Regions from separate parts of the Peteryoungia algae genome, predicted to be linked through region 2. Evidence: predicted binding sites of a transcription regulator. Region 2 holds the regulator's gene; the other holds the start of a gene.
What was found. The regulator PhoB, encoded in region 2, activates phosphate uptake and scavenging genes when phosphate is short. The targets are predictions, from matches to a motif close to TGTCATNNANCTGTCAT.
Positions count from the first base shown of each region.

Region 1: a site for PhoB is predicted at 4,752-4,768, ahead of QTL56_RS20345 (PhoX family protein). Genes of this name have one in related genera too.

Region 1 is NZ_CP128477.1:4,286,708-4,294,725, reverse strand. Features, by position in the region: gene mcpU (methyl-accepting chemotaxis protein McpU) at 1-1,548, opposite strand, end outside; gene QTL56_RS20355 (crotonase/enoyl-CoA hydratase family protein) at 1,734-2,492, opposite strand; gene QTL56_RS20350 (acyl-CoA dehydrogenase family protein) at 2,639-4,417, opposite strand; gene QTL56_RS20345 (PhoX family protein) at 4,818-6,728, shown strand; gene minE (cell division topological specificity factor MinE) at 6,839-7,099, opposite strand; gene minD (septum site-determining protein MinD) at 7,096-7,911, opposite strand; gene minC (septum site-determining protein MinC) at 7,941-8,018, opposite strand, start outside.
Region 2 is NZ_CP128477.1:3,749,512-3,757,529, reverse strand. Features, by position in the region: gene QTL56_RS17830 (Hsp33 family molecular chaperone) at 1-578, opposite strand, end outside; gene argF (ornithine carbamoyltransferase) at 702-1,619, opposite strand; gene QTL56_RS17820 (aspartate aminotransferase family protein) at 1,636-2,838, opposite strand; gene QTL56_RS17815 (GcrA family cell cycle regulator) at 3,277-3,810, shown strand; gene phoB (phosphate regulon transcriptional regulator PhoB) at 3,941-4,624, opposite strand; gene phoU (phosphate signaling complex protein PhoU) at 4,650-5,363, opposite strand; gene pstB (phosphate ABC transporter ATP-binding protein PstB) at 5,410-6,195, opposite strand; gene pstA (phosphate ABC transporter permease PstA) at 6,231-7,583, opposite strand; gene pstC (phosphate ABC transporter permease subunit PstC) at 7,580-8,018, opposite strand, start outside.

The DNA of each region.
Region 1 (8,018 bases), 540 kb from region 2:
CTGCATGGCATCGACGGCCTTGTCGACGATCTCGCCGGACTTTTCCGCACCCGCACGGGCGCGGCTCACCAGTTGGCCGACTTCTTCGGCGCGGCGTGCGCTGTCCTTGACGGTGGTGGTGATTTCCTCGAGGGCCGCCGCCGTTTCTTCGACCGAGGCTGCCTGCTGTTCAGTGCGGCGGGCGAGATTGTCGGCGGAAGAGCGGATCTCGGTGGCGCCGCTGTCGATGGCGCGTGCGTTGCGGCCGACGGTCGCGAGTGCATCATGCAGCTTTTCGACGGAGGCATTGAAGTCGACGCGCAGACGATCGAGGTCTCCGGCGAAGGGCGTTTCGATACGCGAAACGAGGTCACCATTGGCAAGACCGCCCAGTCCCTCGGCCAGCGAATGCACGGCAAAGGAAACCTGCTCGGCCTCACGCATCTTGGCGGCTTCGCGCTCGCGGCGCTCCTGTTCGGTCATGGTGCGGTTTTCATCCGCCTCACGCGCCAGACGGCCACGCTCGATGATGTTGTCACGGAAGACGGCGACGGCGGCGGCCATCTGTCCGATCTCGTCCCGGCGCGCCGTGCCGGGGATCTCGGCCGAGACGTCACCACCGGCGAGCTTGCCCATGACGCCGGTCATGTCGACCACCGGACGGACGACGAGGCGCGACAGCAGCATGGCCAGCACGCCGATCATGGCGACGACGCCGATGAACGTGGCCACTGCAGCGGCCGTGCGGAACTCGCCGACCGCGGCGAAGGCCAGATCGCGGTCGATCTGGACGCCAAGATACCAATCGTCGCGCGGCAGGCCCTTGATCGGCAGGAAGGAGACGAGAACATTCGCGTCAGCGACAGCCGTCTCAGTGATGCCGGAACCTATAGCCGGCGTGTTTGTCGGGAAGGCATCCTTCAGCGTCTTGGTGACGAGGTTGCCGTCGCGGTGAACGAGGATCGTGCCATCCTGCTTGACGAGGAAGGCCGAGCCCATGCCACCCATGTCGATGGAATTGACCATGGAGACGAGCGAGGTCAGCGAGAAATCGGATGCGGCGACACCGAAGAGCTTGCCGTCCTTCTTGACCGGAATGGCCGCACTGATGATCAGATTGCCGGTCGAGGCATCGGCATAGGGGTCGGTCAGGACCATCTTGTCGGCCTTGACGGCGTCCTGGTACCAGGGGCGCTTGCGCGGATCGTAACCGTCCGGCAGCGACTGGTTCGGCACGCTGGTGAAGACGCCCTGCTCGTCGCCGACATAGGTCGTCATGAATTCGCGGATCAGAACGGGATTGTCAAAGGCTGCAATGATGCCCGACGCATCGGGCGCCTTGGCGGCGGCATTGCCGGCAAGCTCGGTCAGCATCACGCGTGCGCCGAGCCAATTGGCGATGCTCTGCGAGGCCTGGAGACCGGAGCTGTCGATCTCGCTCTTGACGGCAGCACTCGTTGCGTCGCGCTGGAGACTGTCGATGTAGAATGAGAAACCGGAAAGGGCGGCAACCACCACGAGGGAGGCAACCACCAGGATCGTGGTCATCAGGTTGGAGCTGGTCTTCACGATAAGGTCCTGCAAAGCACCGCGCGTCGGTTCAGCGCGGCAACGTCAACGGCATTTGGGGATCACGGCACCGTCATGGTGAGGAAGCGGTGGATGTGCCGCTTCCTCGAATGTAACAAGCAGGATTTAATGGGTACTTAAGCGAACGCCGAAAAGCAGATATCCCCTCCGGCGTCGGCGTTGCCTCATCGCCCCTTCATGAACGCTTCGAAGGCGGCGCGGGCTTCCGTGCTTTTCAGCTGGGCGACGAAGTGGACGAGCTCTTCCTGCATGCGGGTTCGCACCTCGTCCGGGCTCCCCTTGACCAGGGCGCGGGCGATCTTCATCGCGGCCGGCGGCTTGGAGGCAAGCGAGGATGCGAGCTTCAATGTTTCGGTCTCGACCTGATCGGGAGCAACCACCTTCCAGATGAGACCGGCCTCACGAGCCTGTTCGGCGGAGAAGCCTTCGCTGGCGGCGAGCATTGCGAAGGCACGCTGGTGGCCCATGACGCGCGGTGCGATGAGACTGGAGGCGGCTTCGGGGACCAAGGCAAGGTCGACAAAGGGCGTCTTGAACAGGCTGCGGTCAGAGGCCACAGTCAGATCGCAATGCATGTTGAGCGTCGTGCCGATGCCGATCGCCAGGCCATCCACACCCGAGACCAGCGGTTTGGTGACCTCGGTCAGAGCCTTGAGAAGGCCGAAAGCGGCCGGTTCGCCGACGGCACCGGCCATGGCGAAGCCCAGGAAATCGGCCATGTCGTTGCCGGCGGAGAAGCAGCCTTCGGTGCCGAGGAAAACCATGGCGCGGATGGTGTCATCCTCTTCGCCTTCCAGCAGGCCTGCCGTCAGCTTCTGATACATGGCTTGCGTGATGGCATTCTTCTTGTCCGGACGGTTGAAGCGCAGGACGAGGACGCCGGGATGGGCTTCCGGGCGGGAAATCTGGATGTGATCGGTCAAGGGGTTCTCCTTCTTTTCTCCCCAGCGGAGAGACATGCCGAGCGATTGCGAGGCGATGAGGGGTTCTCGCAAGGATTTGCCATCCCCTCATCCGGTCTTCGGCCACCTATTCCCCGCTGGGGAGAAGAGGACGCGCGGCCCGCATCTTATGCAAACATCAGTCGAGCCGCTTCCAGGCTTGCCGCACCATTGACGACACGGTCCTTGAGTGCAGCCGTCTCGGCGATCAGGTTCTCGGCGGCGAAGCGGCAGAGGGCCAGGCGGTTGTCGCGGCCATGGTCTTCGTCTGCGAGAGCGCCCTTGGCGAGATAGATGCCGGTAAGCGCCAGGCCGAAGAGGCGCTGGTAGGGTGTGGCACCGGCGAGCACCGCCGAAGTGTTGCCGCTGGCCAGCTGCGAGAGCAGCCACTCGGTGGTGTCCTCGAGATCGGCGAGGCTCGCGTCAAGGCGGGTGGCGGTTTCGCCGAAGCCTTCGAGATTGGAGGCACGCACTGCATTCACCACCTGCTTCAGTTCGGTGACGAAACCGCGAACATGGTTGCCGTTCGAAAGCGGCAGCTTGCGCGTGACGAGGTCGGCGGCCTGGATGCCGTTGGTGCCTTCGTAGATCGGGGCGATGCGGCTGTCGCGCCAGAAGCGGGCAGCGCCCGTTTCTTCGATGAAGCCCATGCCGCCATGAGTCTGGATGCCGAGCGAGGCGACATCGACGCCGGCGTCGGTGGCAAAGCTCTTGGCGATCGGGGTCAGCAAGGCAGCGCGCTCGGCCCAATGGCGGGCCTCATCGCCTTCCGCGTGGTGGCTCATGTCGGTGGCATGGGCGCAAACGTAGCAGATGGCGCGCGAGCCCTGCGTCAGCGCCTTCATGGTCACCAGCATGCGGGCGACATCCGGGTGATCAATGATCGGCGACATGCCTGATCCGGTCCAACCCGGGGCTTTCCCCTGCGTGCGGTCCCTCGCGTATTGCACGGCCTTCTGGGTGGCGGCTTCGCAGATGGCGACGCCCTGCATGCCGACGGCGAGGCGGGCATTGTTCATCATGGTGAACATGCAGGCGAGGCCCTTGTTCTCCTCACCGATGAGGTAACCGATGGCGCCCGGCTCGTCACCGAACTTCCCGTCACCATAGATCATGGTGCAGGTCGGCGAGCCGTGGATGCCAAGCTTGTGCTCCAGCGAATGACAATGCAGGTCGTTGCGGGCACCGATCGAGCCGTCGTCGTTGACGAGATATTTTGGCACGAGGAAGAGCGAGATACCGCGGGTGCCTGATGGCGCGTCGGGAAGGCGGGCGAGAACCAAATGGATGATGTTCTCGGTGATCTCGTGCTCGCCCCAGGTGATGAAGATCTTCTGGCCGAAGATGCGGTAGGTGCCATCATCGCGGCGCTCGGCGCGCGACTTCATGACGCCGAGGTCCGAGCCTGCATGGGGCTCGGTAAGATTCATCGTGCCCGTCCATTCGCCGGAAACCATCTTCGGCAGGTACTTCGCCTTCAAGTCCTCGGAGCCGTGGGCTGTGACAGCATCGACGGCACCCATGGTCAGCGTCGGTCCGAGCGCAAAGCCCATGGAGCCGGAATTCCACATTTCGAGCGCGGCGACGTTCAGCATATGCGGAAGCCCCTGCCCGCCGAAATCTTCCGAGGCCGTCAGAGAGTTCCAGCCGCCTTCGGCCCAGGCGCGGTAGAGGTTGTCCCAACCATCGGGCACGATGACCTTGCCGTCGACCATGCGCGCGCCCTGCCTGTCACCGATCTCAGCGAGCGGCGCGACTTCATCACTGGCAAAACGGCCGGCTTCGGAGAGGATGGCATCAACGAGGTCGTCGCTCAATTCCCCCAGCTTGCCATCTTCGATGGCCTTGGTCAGACCGGCGACGTGCTTCAGGGTGAAGGCGATTTCTTCTACGGGCGCCTGGTACATGACGTTCTCCTCCAACTGGCGTATGCTCTCGGCCACGCCCAGTCTCCACCCAGGAAGCGCGGCACATTCTCCATTCTGGCTAATTGATTTTTACGTAAACGTCAAATCTTTTGCATGCGGCAGGAGGTCTCGTCCACGGTTCGAAGCAGGGAAGCGAAGGCACCGGCGACGGTCTGAACAAACGTGTTCGAGCGCGACAAAGCGGCGCCGGCTGACACGTCCATCGCGGGCGGAGCAAGCTGAGCGGGAACAAGGACTTACATCACCCGAGACCCGACATTTTCCAGCGACAGCGAAGATGCAGGTTCCCCGAACCGCTGCCTGTCCCCGACATCGTCACATCACTGTTACCCCTGCTGGCTAGTCCGAAGGTCGACTTCAACCCAAAGGAGGCTTCGCGATGACCGAGACCAACACCAATCATCTATCCTGGGACGAATGGGACGAACTTCACAACCCGCCGCCGGCCGTGACGGATTTCGACCGTGTGGTCGAGCGTGCCGTATCGCGCCGAGGCTTCCTCGGCATTCTCGCCATGGGCTCCGCCGCTGCCGCCATGGGCTCTGTGGGCAATCTGATGTCGTCAACCTCGGCCGTCGCGCAGGACGCCGCTTCCCGCTTCCCGTTCAAGCCGATCGCCGCCCAGACCGACGCAACCGTGCATGTTCCGGAGGGCTATAGCTGGAAGCCGCTGGCCAAGTGGGGCCAGCCGCTGTTTTCCACCGCCTCCGACATCGATCCGTTGAAGGGTGTTTCGCTCGAAAATTCGGACAAGGTCTTCGGTGAAAACACCGATGGCATGGAAGCCTTCGCGATCGGCAATCATCAGGTGATCGCGGTCAACCATGAATATGTCAACAACGAAACCAACCTGCCGCACGCCCCGGAAGGCATGCCGCAGTCGATGGACGACGTGAAGATCCTGCAGAACCTGCAGGGCGTGACCGTCATGGAAGTGACCGAAGCTGCAGACGGCTGGCAGATCGTTGTCGACAGCCCGTTCAACCGCCGCATCCACCACAACACGCCGATGAAGCTCTCCGGTCCGGCCGCCGGCTCGGAACTGGTCAAGACGGCTGCCGATCCTGCCGGTGTCGACTGTCTCGGGACCTTCAACAATTGCGGCGCCGGCCGCACGCCCTGGGGCACCTATCTCACCTGCGAAGAAAACTTCAACGGCTACTTCGGCTCGACCAATGCCGATTTCGCAATGCCGGATGACTACAAGCGGTACGGCATTGTCGCGGAAACCCGCTACGGTTACGAGAAGTTCGATGAGCGCTTCGACGTTTCGAAGAACCCGGCCGAGCCACGCCGCGCCGGTTACGTCGTCGAAATCGATCCGTCGGATGCGTCCTCGACGCCAATCAAGCGCACAGCACTTGGCCGCATCAAGCATGAGAACGCCGCCGTGGTTGTTGCCCGTGACGGTCGCGTGGTCGTCTATATGGGCGACGACGAGCGGGGTGAGTTCCTCTACAAATATGTCTCCAATGGCATCTACGTGCCCGGCGGAGACACATCCAAGCTGCTCGACGAGGGCACGCTCCATGTCGCCAAATTCTCCGACGAAGGCACCGGCGAATGGCTGGCGCTGACGGAAGAGACGACCGGCATGAAGATGGACGAGATCTGCGTCTTCACACGCCAGGCCGCATCCAAGGTCGGTGCCACGACCATGGACCGTCCGGAATGGGTCGCGGTCAACCCGGTCGCCATCGAAGCCTATTGCGCGCTGACCAACAATTCGAACCGCGCCGTTCTCAACGACGGCAAGATGCGGACGAATGCGGGTGGCGACGTGATGGAGCTGAATGCCGTCAACCCGCGGGAAGGCAATGAGTTCGGCCAGATCGTGCGCTGGTATCCCGAGAACGACGATCACGCCGATGGCAAGTTCAAGTGGGACCTGTTCGTCATGGCTGGCAATCCCGACGTGCACAAGGAAGGCCCCTATGCCGGCTCGTCCAACATCAATTCCGGCAACATGTTCAACTCGCCCGACGGCATGATGTTCGACAGCACCGGCCTGCTCTGGATCCAGACGGACGGTGAAGATTCGAACGAGGGTGACTTCGTCGGCCAGGGCAACAACCAGATGCTGGCAGGCGACCCGGCAACGGGCCGCATCGAGCGCTTCCTCACCGGTCCGAAGGGCGGCGAAGTGACCGGCATGACCTGGTCTGCCGACAAGCGCACCATGTTCGTCGGCATCCAGCACCCCTCCGCGCCGTTCCCGGATGGCGAAGGCAAGCTGCCGCGTTCGACGATCGTCGCGGTCAAACATGACGGCAATGCGCTGATCGGCTGATGTCGGACGACCAGGCAGGGCGGGACGACCGCCCTGCCGTCTTGCCCACATGAGAAGGCCGCCGATCGGAACTCCGACGGCGGCCTTCTCATGACAGTTGTGGTTTTGGATCAGGCGGCGAGGCGCTGGGCGTTGCGCGGGATCTCGACGTCGATCTCGAGGATCGAGACGTCCTCGTCGCGGTCCATCTTGATCTGGACCTTGTCGCGGTCGAATTCGACATGCTTGGCGATCACAGCCAGGATTTCCTCACGCAGGATGGCGACCAGATCGCTTTCGAGCGAGGCCCGTTCATGGGCCAAGAGGACCTGCAGTCGCTCGCGCGCCATCGGGGCGGAACGCTGCTTGCGGAACAGGGAGAAAATGCTCATGCGGCCCTCCGCGCGAAGATCTTGTCGAAGAGGCCACGCTTCTCGCCAGGAATGGTGATCGGAACGGTCTCGCCAGCCAGACGGCGGGCGGCGTCGAAATAGGCAAGTGCCGGGGCGCTGCGGACATCGGCCAGGGTGACCGGGGCGCCGATGTTGGAGGCGCGAAGCACGTCCATGCTTTCCGGGATGATACCGAGCAGCGGGATCGACAGGATCTCCAGAACGTCGTCGACCTTCAGCATGTCGCCGCGCTGGGCGCGGGCGGCATCGTAGCGTGTGAGCAAGAGGAACTTTTCCATGCGCTCGCCACGTTCGGCCTTCAGCGTCTTGGAATCGAGCAGACCGATGATGCGATCGCTATCACGCACCGAAGAGACTTCGGGGTTGGTGACGACGACGGCCATGTCGGCGTGGCGCATGGCAAGCGTTGCACCCCGTTCGATGCCGGCTGGGCTGTCGCAGATGATCCAGTCGAAGTATTTCTTGAGCTCGTTGATGACCTGCTCGACGCCTTCGGCGGTCAGGTTATCCTTGTCGCGGGTCTGCGAGGCGGGCAACAGGAAGAGCGTTTCCAGCCGCTTGTCGCGGATCAGCGCCTGGGGCAGCTTGGCGTCGCCCTGGATGACATTGACCAGATCATAGACGACGCGACGTTCGGCGCCCATCACCAGATCAAGATTGCGGAGACCGACGTCAAAATCGACGACGACAACCTTTTCATTGCGCTGCGCGAGCGCTGCACCGAGAGCGGCCGTCGAGGTGGTCTTGCCAACCCCGCCCTTGCCGGATGTCACGACTATAACCTTGCCCATTTGGTTCTCCTGTCTATCCCCGCTCAAGTTCACGTCATTCTCTCTGTCATGATGGCATCCCCTTCCAGCCAAAGCTGAACTGGATGCCCCTTCAGTTCTGGATTCAT
Region 2 (8,018 bases):
CAGGTCCGGCGGGGCTTGCCATCCTCGTCGCGGTCGAAGAGCTCGGCAGCGCCCAGACGCACCCTGGTCGGGATCTGTTCCGACTGGCGGAAGTAGACCCCGGCAATGTCCTCAAGCGAGGTCCCGTCGAGCGGGACGATGCCCTGATATGGCTGCATGTAGGCGCCCTGGTCGATGGTGAAGGCCAACATGCCCTCGCCGAGCAGTTCTTCGGGCGATGCGCGACCGGAAGCCACCGCATCCGCCACAGCCTGTTCATCGAAACGGGCATAGGCGCGCACGCTTTCGGGCGAGCTGAAATCGGCGACGAGCAGGTCGACCGGGCCATCACCCTTGGTCTGGACCGTGAACTTGCCTTCGAACTTCAGCGAAGTGCCGATCAGCACCGTCAGCACGATCGCTTCGGCGAGAAGCCGTGCAACCGGCGCCGGGTAGGCGTGACGGTCGAGGATGGAATTGACCAGCGGTCCGAGCTGCACGGCGCGACCACGCACGTCGAGACCGTCCACCTGGAAGGGGACCACACGATCGTCGCCGGCGAAACCGAATTCGCCGAGTTCTGCTTGTTTCATCGCCATGAATGTACTCCCGGCACACGGGGTGCCATACGCTTGGCCGCCTGAGCGGCCCGATCAGAAAGGGCACAGATGGGATCACCTGCGCCAAACGTCAAGTCGGACATAAATTGCCTGAAACCGGCCTCAGATTGCGCCGAGGCACCAGGCGAGGATCGATTTCTGCGCATGCAGGCGGTTCTCCGCCTCGTCGAAGACCACCGACTGCGCGCCGTCGATCACCTCGTCGGTCACTTCCTCGCCGCGATGCGCCGGCAGGCAGTGCAGGAAGAGTGCCTCGTCATTCGCCTTCTTCATCAGCTCCGCATTGACCTGGAAAGGCTGGAAGACATTGTGGCCGCGCGCCTTGTGCTCCTGGTTCATCGACACCCAGGTGTCGGTAATGACGGCATCGGCACCGGTCACCGCGCGGTCGGCATCATGGCAAAGCATGATCTCGCCGCCATTGTTGCGAGCCCAGTTGAGGATCTTGTCATCCGGTTCGGAGCCGAGCGGCACCGCCATGTTCATGCGGTAGCCGAAGCGGGCAGCGCCTTCGACCAGCGAATGAAGGACATTGTTGCCATCGCCGGTCCAGGCCAGCGTCTTGCCGGCGACGGAGCCCCGATGCTCCTCGATCGTCATGATGTCGGCCATGATCTGGCAGGGATGCGTCATATCCGTCAGGGCGTTGATGACAGGCACCGTCGCGTGTTCCGCCATTTCCAGAAGGCGGGCATGGTCGGTCGTGCGGATCATGATGGCATCCACATAGCGCGACAGCACCTTGGCGGTGTCGCCGATCGTCTCCGCACGGCCGAGCTGCATTTCGGTGCCGGACAGGAACAACGTCTCGCCGCCCAGCTGGCGCATGCCGACATCGAAGGAAACACGCGTGCGCGTCGAGGGTTTCTCGAAGATCATCGCGAGCATCTTGCCGGCGAGCGGCTTGTCGGCGGTGCCGGCTTTCGTCGCCTGCTTGCGGGTCTTTGCGTCTTCTAGAATGCTGCGCAGATCCCCTGACGTCATGGCGGAGAGATCGAGAAAATGCTTGGAAGAGGCCATGAGAGAGCGTCCTGTCTTAGGCAGAGGCTGCGACTGCAGCTTTGGCGCGGATCTGTTCGGCTGCGTGTTCGATGCGGGCGAGGCCGTCGCGCGCTTCCTCTGCCGTAACCGTCAGCGGCGGCAGCAGGCGGATCACGTTGTCGCCGGCGGGAACACCGAGCAGATGCTCGTCACGCATTGCCATCAGAAGGTCGGTATTCGGAACCTTGGCCTTGATCCCCAGCATCAGGCCTTCGCCGCGCACATCCTCGATCACATCCGGGAAACGGTCCTTCAGCGAAGCGAGGCCCTGGCGGAAGACCAGCGCCGTGTCGCGCACGTTGTCGAGAAAACCGTCCGCGAGCACGACATCGAGCACGGCATTGCCGACGGCCATGGCGAGCGGGTTGCCGCCATAGGTCGAGCCGTGGGTGCCGGGTTTCATGCCAGAAGCGGCTTCCTCGGTCGCAAGGCAGGCACCGAGCGGGAACCCGCCGCCGATGCCCTTGGCAACCGCCATAAGGTCCGGGGTGATGCCGGCCCATTCATGCGCGAAAAGCTTGCCGGTCCTGCCGACGCCGCACTGGACTTCATCAAGGATCAGCAGCAAGCCGTGCTCGTCACAGAGGTCGCGCAGCGCCCGCAGCATTTCGACAGGGATCGGACGGATGCCGCCCTCGCCCTGGACCGGCTCGACCAGAATGCCAGCCGTTGAATCCGTGATCGCGGCCTTGAGTGCCTCAAGATCGCCAAACGGCACCTGGTCGAAGCCAGGCGCTTTGGGACCGAAACCTTCCAGATATTTCTCCTGGCCACCTGCGGCGATCGTCGCAATGGTTCGGCCGTGGAAGGCGCCTTCCATGGTGATGATGTGGAATTTCTCCTGATGCCCCTTGGCGAAGTGGTAACGGCGGGCAGTCTTGATCGCGCATTCCAGCGCTTCTGCGCCGGAATTGGTGAAGAAGACGCGCTCGGCGAAGGTGACCTCCGCCAGGCGCCTGGCCAGCGCCTCCTGACCCGGCACTTCGTAGAGGTTCGACAGGTGCCAGACCTTGTCGGCCTGGTCCTTGAGGGCACCGACGACATGCGGATGACCATGACCGACAGACGTGACGGCGACACCGGCTGCGAAGTCGAGATAGCGCTCGCCGCTTTCCGTCACCAACCAGACGCCCTCGCCTCGTTCGAAACGCAGCGGCGCCCGATTATAGGTCTGGTAGAGCGGCGTAGCTTCGGCCATGGCGTTCACGATCCTTTTCGACAATCCGTCACACCGGACGGTGCGGCCTCCACGAGGCTCCGAAAAAATTAAAAATGCCGCCTTGCGGCGGCGCGGGCACTATCCCCACTCACCCTTGCAATGTCAACGTTTTCTGCAGGAATCGCGGCAGTTGGAGCGATTTCGGCCAACACGCGCAGGACGAGTGCCGGCGAAGATTCCATCTGTTGCATACTTGACTCACTCGGGAAGCAAGTTGGGGAAAACCGCGAAATCGATTCCAGATGATTCCCGCGACTCTTGTCACGGAGTCAGCCGACCTCTAGGTTAAATTTTATTAACAGATTGCATGCGGCGGAAGTGCTCACCGACAATATCGAGGCGGTTTTGTTTCGGATTCATTCGAAGCAACGGTGACGGATTCTGCCATGACAGACGCGAGCGGCGGAGATGAATGGCATGAACTGGACTGATGAGAGGGTTGAAAGACTCAAGCGCCTCTGGGCCGAAGGCCTGAGCGCAAGCCAGATTGCAGCGCAACTGGGCGGCGTAAGCCGAAACGCCGTAATCGGCAAAGTGCACCGGCTTAACCTTCCGGGTCGCGCCAAGGCAGGCGGCAACTCGTCTGCAGCACGTCCGGCCAAGCGCCCTGCACAGACGCAGCGTCCGGCAAGTTTCCAGAACCGCCCGGCAGCCAGCACGACCACCCGCACCGTCACCCGCGCTGCAGGCGCCACGATGCTGAAGGAAGAGATCGAGGTCGAGGCCTACGAAGAGGTCGAAGTTCGGCGTTCCCTGAACGTGGTTGTTCCGATTTCGCGCCGCCTGGCACTGACGGAACTGACCGAGCGGACCTGCAAGTGGCCGATCGGCGATCCGATGAAGGACGACTTCCACTTCTGCGGCTGCGAAATCGCCGACAGCGCGCCCTACTGCACTTACCATGCAAAGCTCGCCTATCAGCCGGTCAGTGAACGCCGCAAGGCTCGCTGATCCCTCGGCCAGAGACAGAGACATCCAACGGGTCCTTCGGGGCCCGTTTTCTTTTGGCGCCCGCACCAACAAGGAAAAGGGGCCGCAGCGGATGATCCGCGCGGCCCCTTCGATCGTCTGGCAAGCCGGTTCAGGCTTCCATGGAGTAGCCCGCACCGCGAACCGTGCGAATGACATCCTGCATGTTGGAGAAATTCAGCGCCTTGCGCAGGCGGCCGACATGCACATCGACGGTGCGCTCGTCGACATAAATGTCATGTCCCCAGACACCGTCCAGCAGCTGAGACCGGGAATAGACGCGCCCCGGGGAGGCCATGAGGAATTCCAAGAGCCGGAATTCCGTCGGACCGAGACGAACCTCGCGGCTCTTGCGATGAACACGATGTGTCTCACGGTCGAGCTCTATGTCCCCGCAACGCAGGACGCTGGAGAGAACCTCGGGCTTGGCACGCCGCAGCATGGCCTTGACGCGAGCCATCAGTTCCGGCGTGGAGAAGGGCTTCACGACATAGTCATCTGCTCCCGTCGCCAGGCCACGAACCCGCTCGCTTTCCTCGCCACGGGCGGTCAGCATGATGATTGGCAGGCGCTCGGTTTCGGGGCGCACACGCAGGCGCCGGCAGAGCTCGATGCCCGAGACGCCCGGGAGCATCCAGTCGAGGATCAAGAGATCGGGAACCCGCTCCTGCAGGCGGATCTCTGCCTCGTCCCCCCGCAGGATCGTCTCGACTTCGTATCCCTCGGCTTCAAGGTTGTAACGGAGGAGGACCGACAGGGCCTCCTCGTCTTCCACCACGGCTATCTTCGGCTGCATCAAAAACCAACCTCGCTGGCCAACATCACTCGGTGATCGCACCGACGGAAGAGGTGAGGTCTTCCTTCGGGCGCTCGCCTTCCGGCTGTGCGCCGGTCGTCATGTAATAGATCGTCTCCGCGATATTCGTCGCGTGATCGCCGATACGCTCGATGTTCTTGGCGCAGAACAGAAGATGCGTGCAGCTCGTGATGTTGCGCGGATCTTCCATCATGTAGGTCAGGAGTTCGCGGAACAGCGAGGTGTAGATTGCGTCGATTTCCTCGTCGCGATCACGGATCGACTTGGCCTTCTCGGCCGAGCGCGTCGTATAGACGTCGAGCACTTCCTTGAGCTGGGCAAGCGCCAGGTCCGAGAGATGTTCGAGGCCACGGGCGAGCTTGCGCGGAACGCCGGTCGCCTGAATGGCCACCACACGCTTGGAGTTGCTCTTGCCGAGATCGCCGACACGCTCGAGGTCCGCAGCGATGCGAAGAGCGCCGATGATTTCGCGCAGGTCTGATGCGACCGGCTGGCGCTTGGCGATGGTCACGATCGCCTTGTCACCGATCTCGCGTTCCATGGCATCCATGACGACGTCGTCAGAAATGACCTTCTGCGCAAGTGCGGCGTCGGAATTGACCAGCGAGCGCACGCTTTCGGCGACCATCTGTTCCGCAAGACCGCCCATTTCGGAGATGCGGCGCATCAGGAACTTCAGTTCCTCGTCGAAGGCCGAGTAGATGTGAGAGGAGCCCATTTGAAACGTCCTTGAAATTGAGTTCAACCGTGAATGACGTCAGGGCTCAGCCGAAGCGGCCCATGATGTAATCCTGGGTGCGCTGGTCATCCGGGTTGGTGAACATCTTGTCAGTGTCGTTCTCCTCGACCAGCTCGCCGAGGTGGAACATAGCCGTGCGCTGGGAAACGCGGGCGGCCTGCTGCATCGAGTGGGTTACGATCACGATCGTGAAGTTCTCGCGCAGTTCATGGATCAGCTCCTCGACCTTTGCAGTCGCGATCGGGTCGAGCGCCGAGCAGGGCTCATCCATCAGGATGACTTCGGGGCTGACGGCAACGGCACGCGCGATGCAGAGACGCTGCTGCTGACCACCGGAGAGGCCGGTCCCGGCAGAGTCGAGACGATCCTTCACCTCATTCCAGAGGCCGGCCTTCTGCAACGCGATCGAGACGATCTCGTCCAGCTCGGCCTTGTTGCGGGCCAGGCCGTGAATGCGCGGACCATAGGCGACATTTTCGTAGATCGACTTCGGGAAGGGGTTGGGTTTCTGGAAAACCATGCCGACCTTGGCGCGCAGTTGCACGGGGTCAACCTTGGGGTCGTAGATGTTTTCCGCATCGATCTGGATGTTTCCCTCGACGCGGCAGCTCGCAATCGTGTCGTTCATGCGGTTGATGCAGCGCAGGAAGGTCGACTTGCCGCAGCCCGACGGTCCGATGAAGGCCGTAACGGAGCGGGGGCGGATGTCGATGTTGACGTCCTTGAGGGCGTGCTTGTCACCGTAAAACACCTGCACGTTGCGGGCGGTGATTTTGCTTTCAGTCATGGGTGGCGCTTTCGTCGTGGTCATCTTGGTCGCGAGATTGTTCATCATCATATAACTCCTTACCAGCGACGCTCGAAGCGGCGACGAAGAATGATTGCGATCAGGTTCATCAGGATCAGGAACACGAGGAGCACGATAATCGCACCGGAGGCACGCTCCACGAAGGCCGGGTCGCCACGCTGGGTCCAGTTATAGACCTGGACCGGCAAAGCGGAGGCCGGCTGGAAGAAGCCGTCCGGCGGACCGGCCGGGTATTCGCGCACGAAGGCAACCATGCCAATCAGGAGCAGCGGCGCTGTTTCACCGAGCGCACGGGCGAGACCGATGATCGCGCCAGTCAGGATGCCCGGCATGGCAAGCGGCAGGACGTGATGGAAGATCGACTGCATCTTCGAGGCGCCGACGCCGAGTGCAGCATCGCGGATCGACGGAGGCACGGCCTTGAGTGCCGAGCGGGTGGCGATGATGATCGTGGGCAGCGTCATCAGCGTGAGAACGAGACCGCCGACGATCGGAGCCGATTGCGGCAGGCCGACAAAATTGATCAGGACGGCAAGGCCCAGAATACCGAAGACGATCGAGGGCACGGCGGCGAGATTGGCGATATTGACCTCGATCAGGTCGGTGAACCAGTTCTGCGGCGCGAACTCCTCGAGATAGATCGACGTCGCGACACCGAGAGGTAGCGACAGCACCAGCACGATCAGCATCATATAGGCTGAACCGATGATGGCGACACCGAGGCCTGCGGCCTCCGGACGCGTATCGGATGCGTCAGGCGCGGTGAAAAAGCCCCAATTGAACTTCGTCACCAGAATGCCGGCTTCCTTCAAATTGTCCGCAAGAACGAGCTGTTCCGGCGAGACATTGCGATCGAGAGCCGCGCTCTCCATCGTCACGCGACCCTTGTAGTAGCCGTCAATACGGCCACCGGCGAGGAAGTCGAAGGGGTAGGTCTGGCCGATCACGGAGGGATCGGCGATGACGAAGCGGCGCAGATCGGCGGCCGCTTCCTTCGAGATGAGCTCGGCAGCAGCCTTGGGCGTCAGGCCCTCGGCAGCAAGTCCCTTGTCTTCCAGCGCCCTGGCCACGGCCTGCTCGATGAGCGGCGCATAGCCAAACGTGGTGACCTTGGCAATGTCCGCCGGGTCGCGATTGCCAGCCTTGTCGAGTTTTGCCGGATCCAGATAGACGTCCAGCGTGACGAAGGTCTGCTGGAACGAGGACAAGCCGTTCGACATGATGGAGAGCAGAAGTCCGATCAGTGCAACGATGCCGAAGGTGACGGCTGCCTTGCCCCACATGCGGAAGCGGACTTCGGCCTTGTTGCGGTTGCGCGTGCGATCATCGACCGTGAGGATCGACTTCTTTTCCGCAGGCATCGGGGCTCCGATAGCGGTGAGATCGGTCATTCGTACTGCTCCCGGTACTTGCGGACAATGTAAAGGGCCACGACGTTGAGGCCGAGGGTGATGACGAAGAGGGTGAGGCCGAGGGCGAAGGCGACGAGGGTCTCGGGACTTGCGAATTCCGTGTCACCGGTCAGCTGGCTGACGATCTTGACCGTTACCGTGGTCATCGCCTCGAAGGGATTGATGTCGAGCTTGGCAGATGCACCGGCTCCGAGAACCACGATCATGGTCTCACCGATGGCGCGGCTCGCGGCCAGCAGGATCGCACCGACAATGCCCGGAAGTGCCGCCGGAAGAACCACCTGCCTGATCGTCTCAGACTGGGTCGAGCCCAGCGCGTAAGAGCCATCGCGCAAAGTCTGCGGCACGGCGTTGATGATATCGTCCGACAGCGAGCTGACGAAGGGGATGATCATCACGCCCATTACGAGGCCC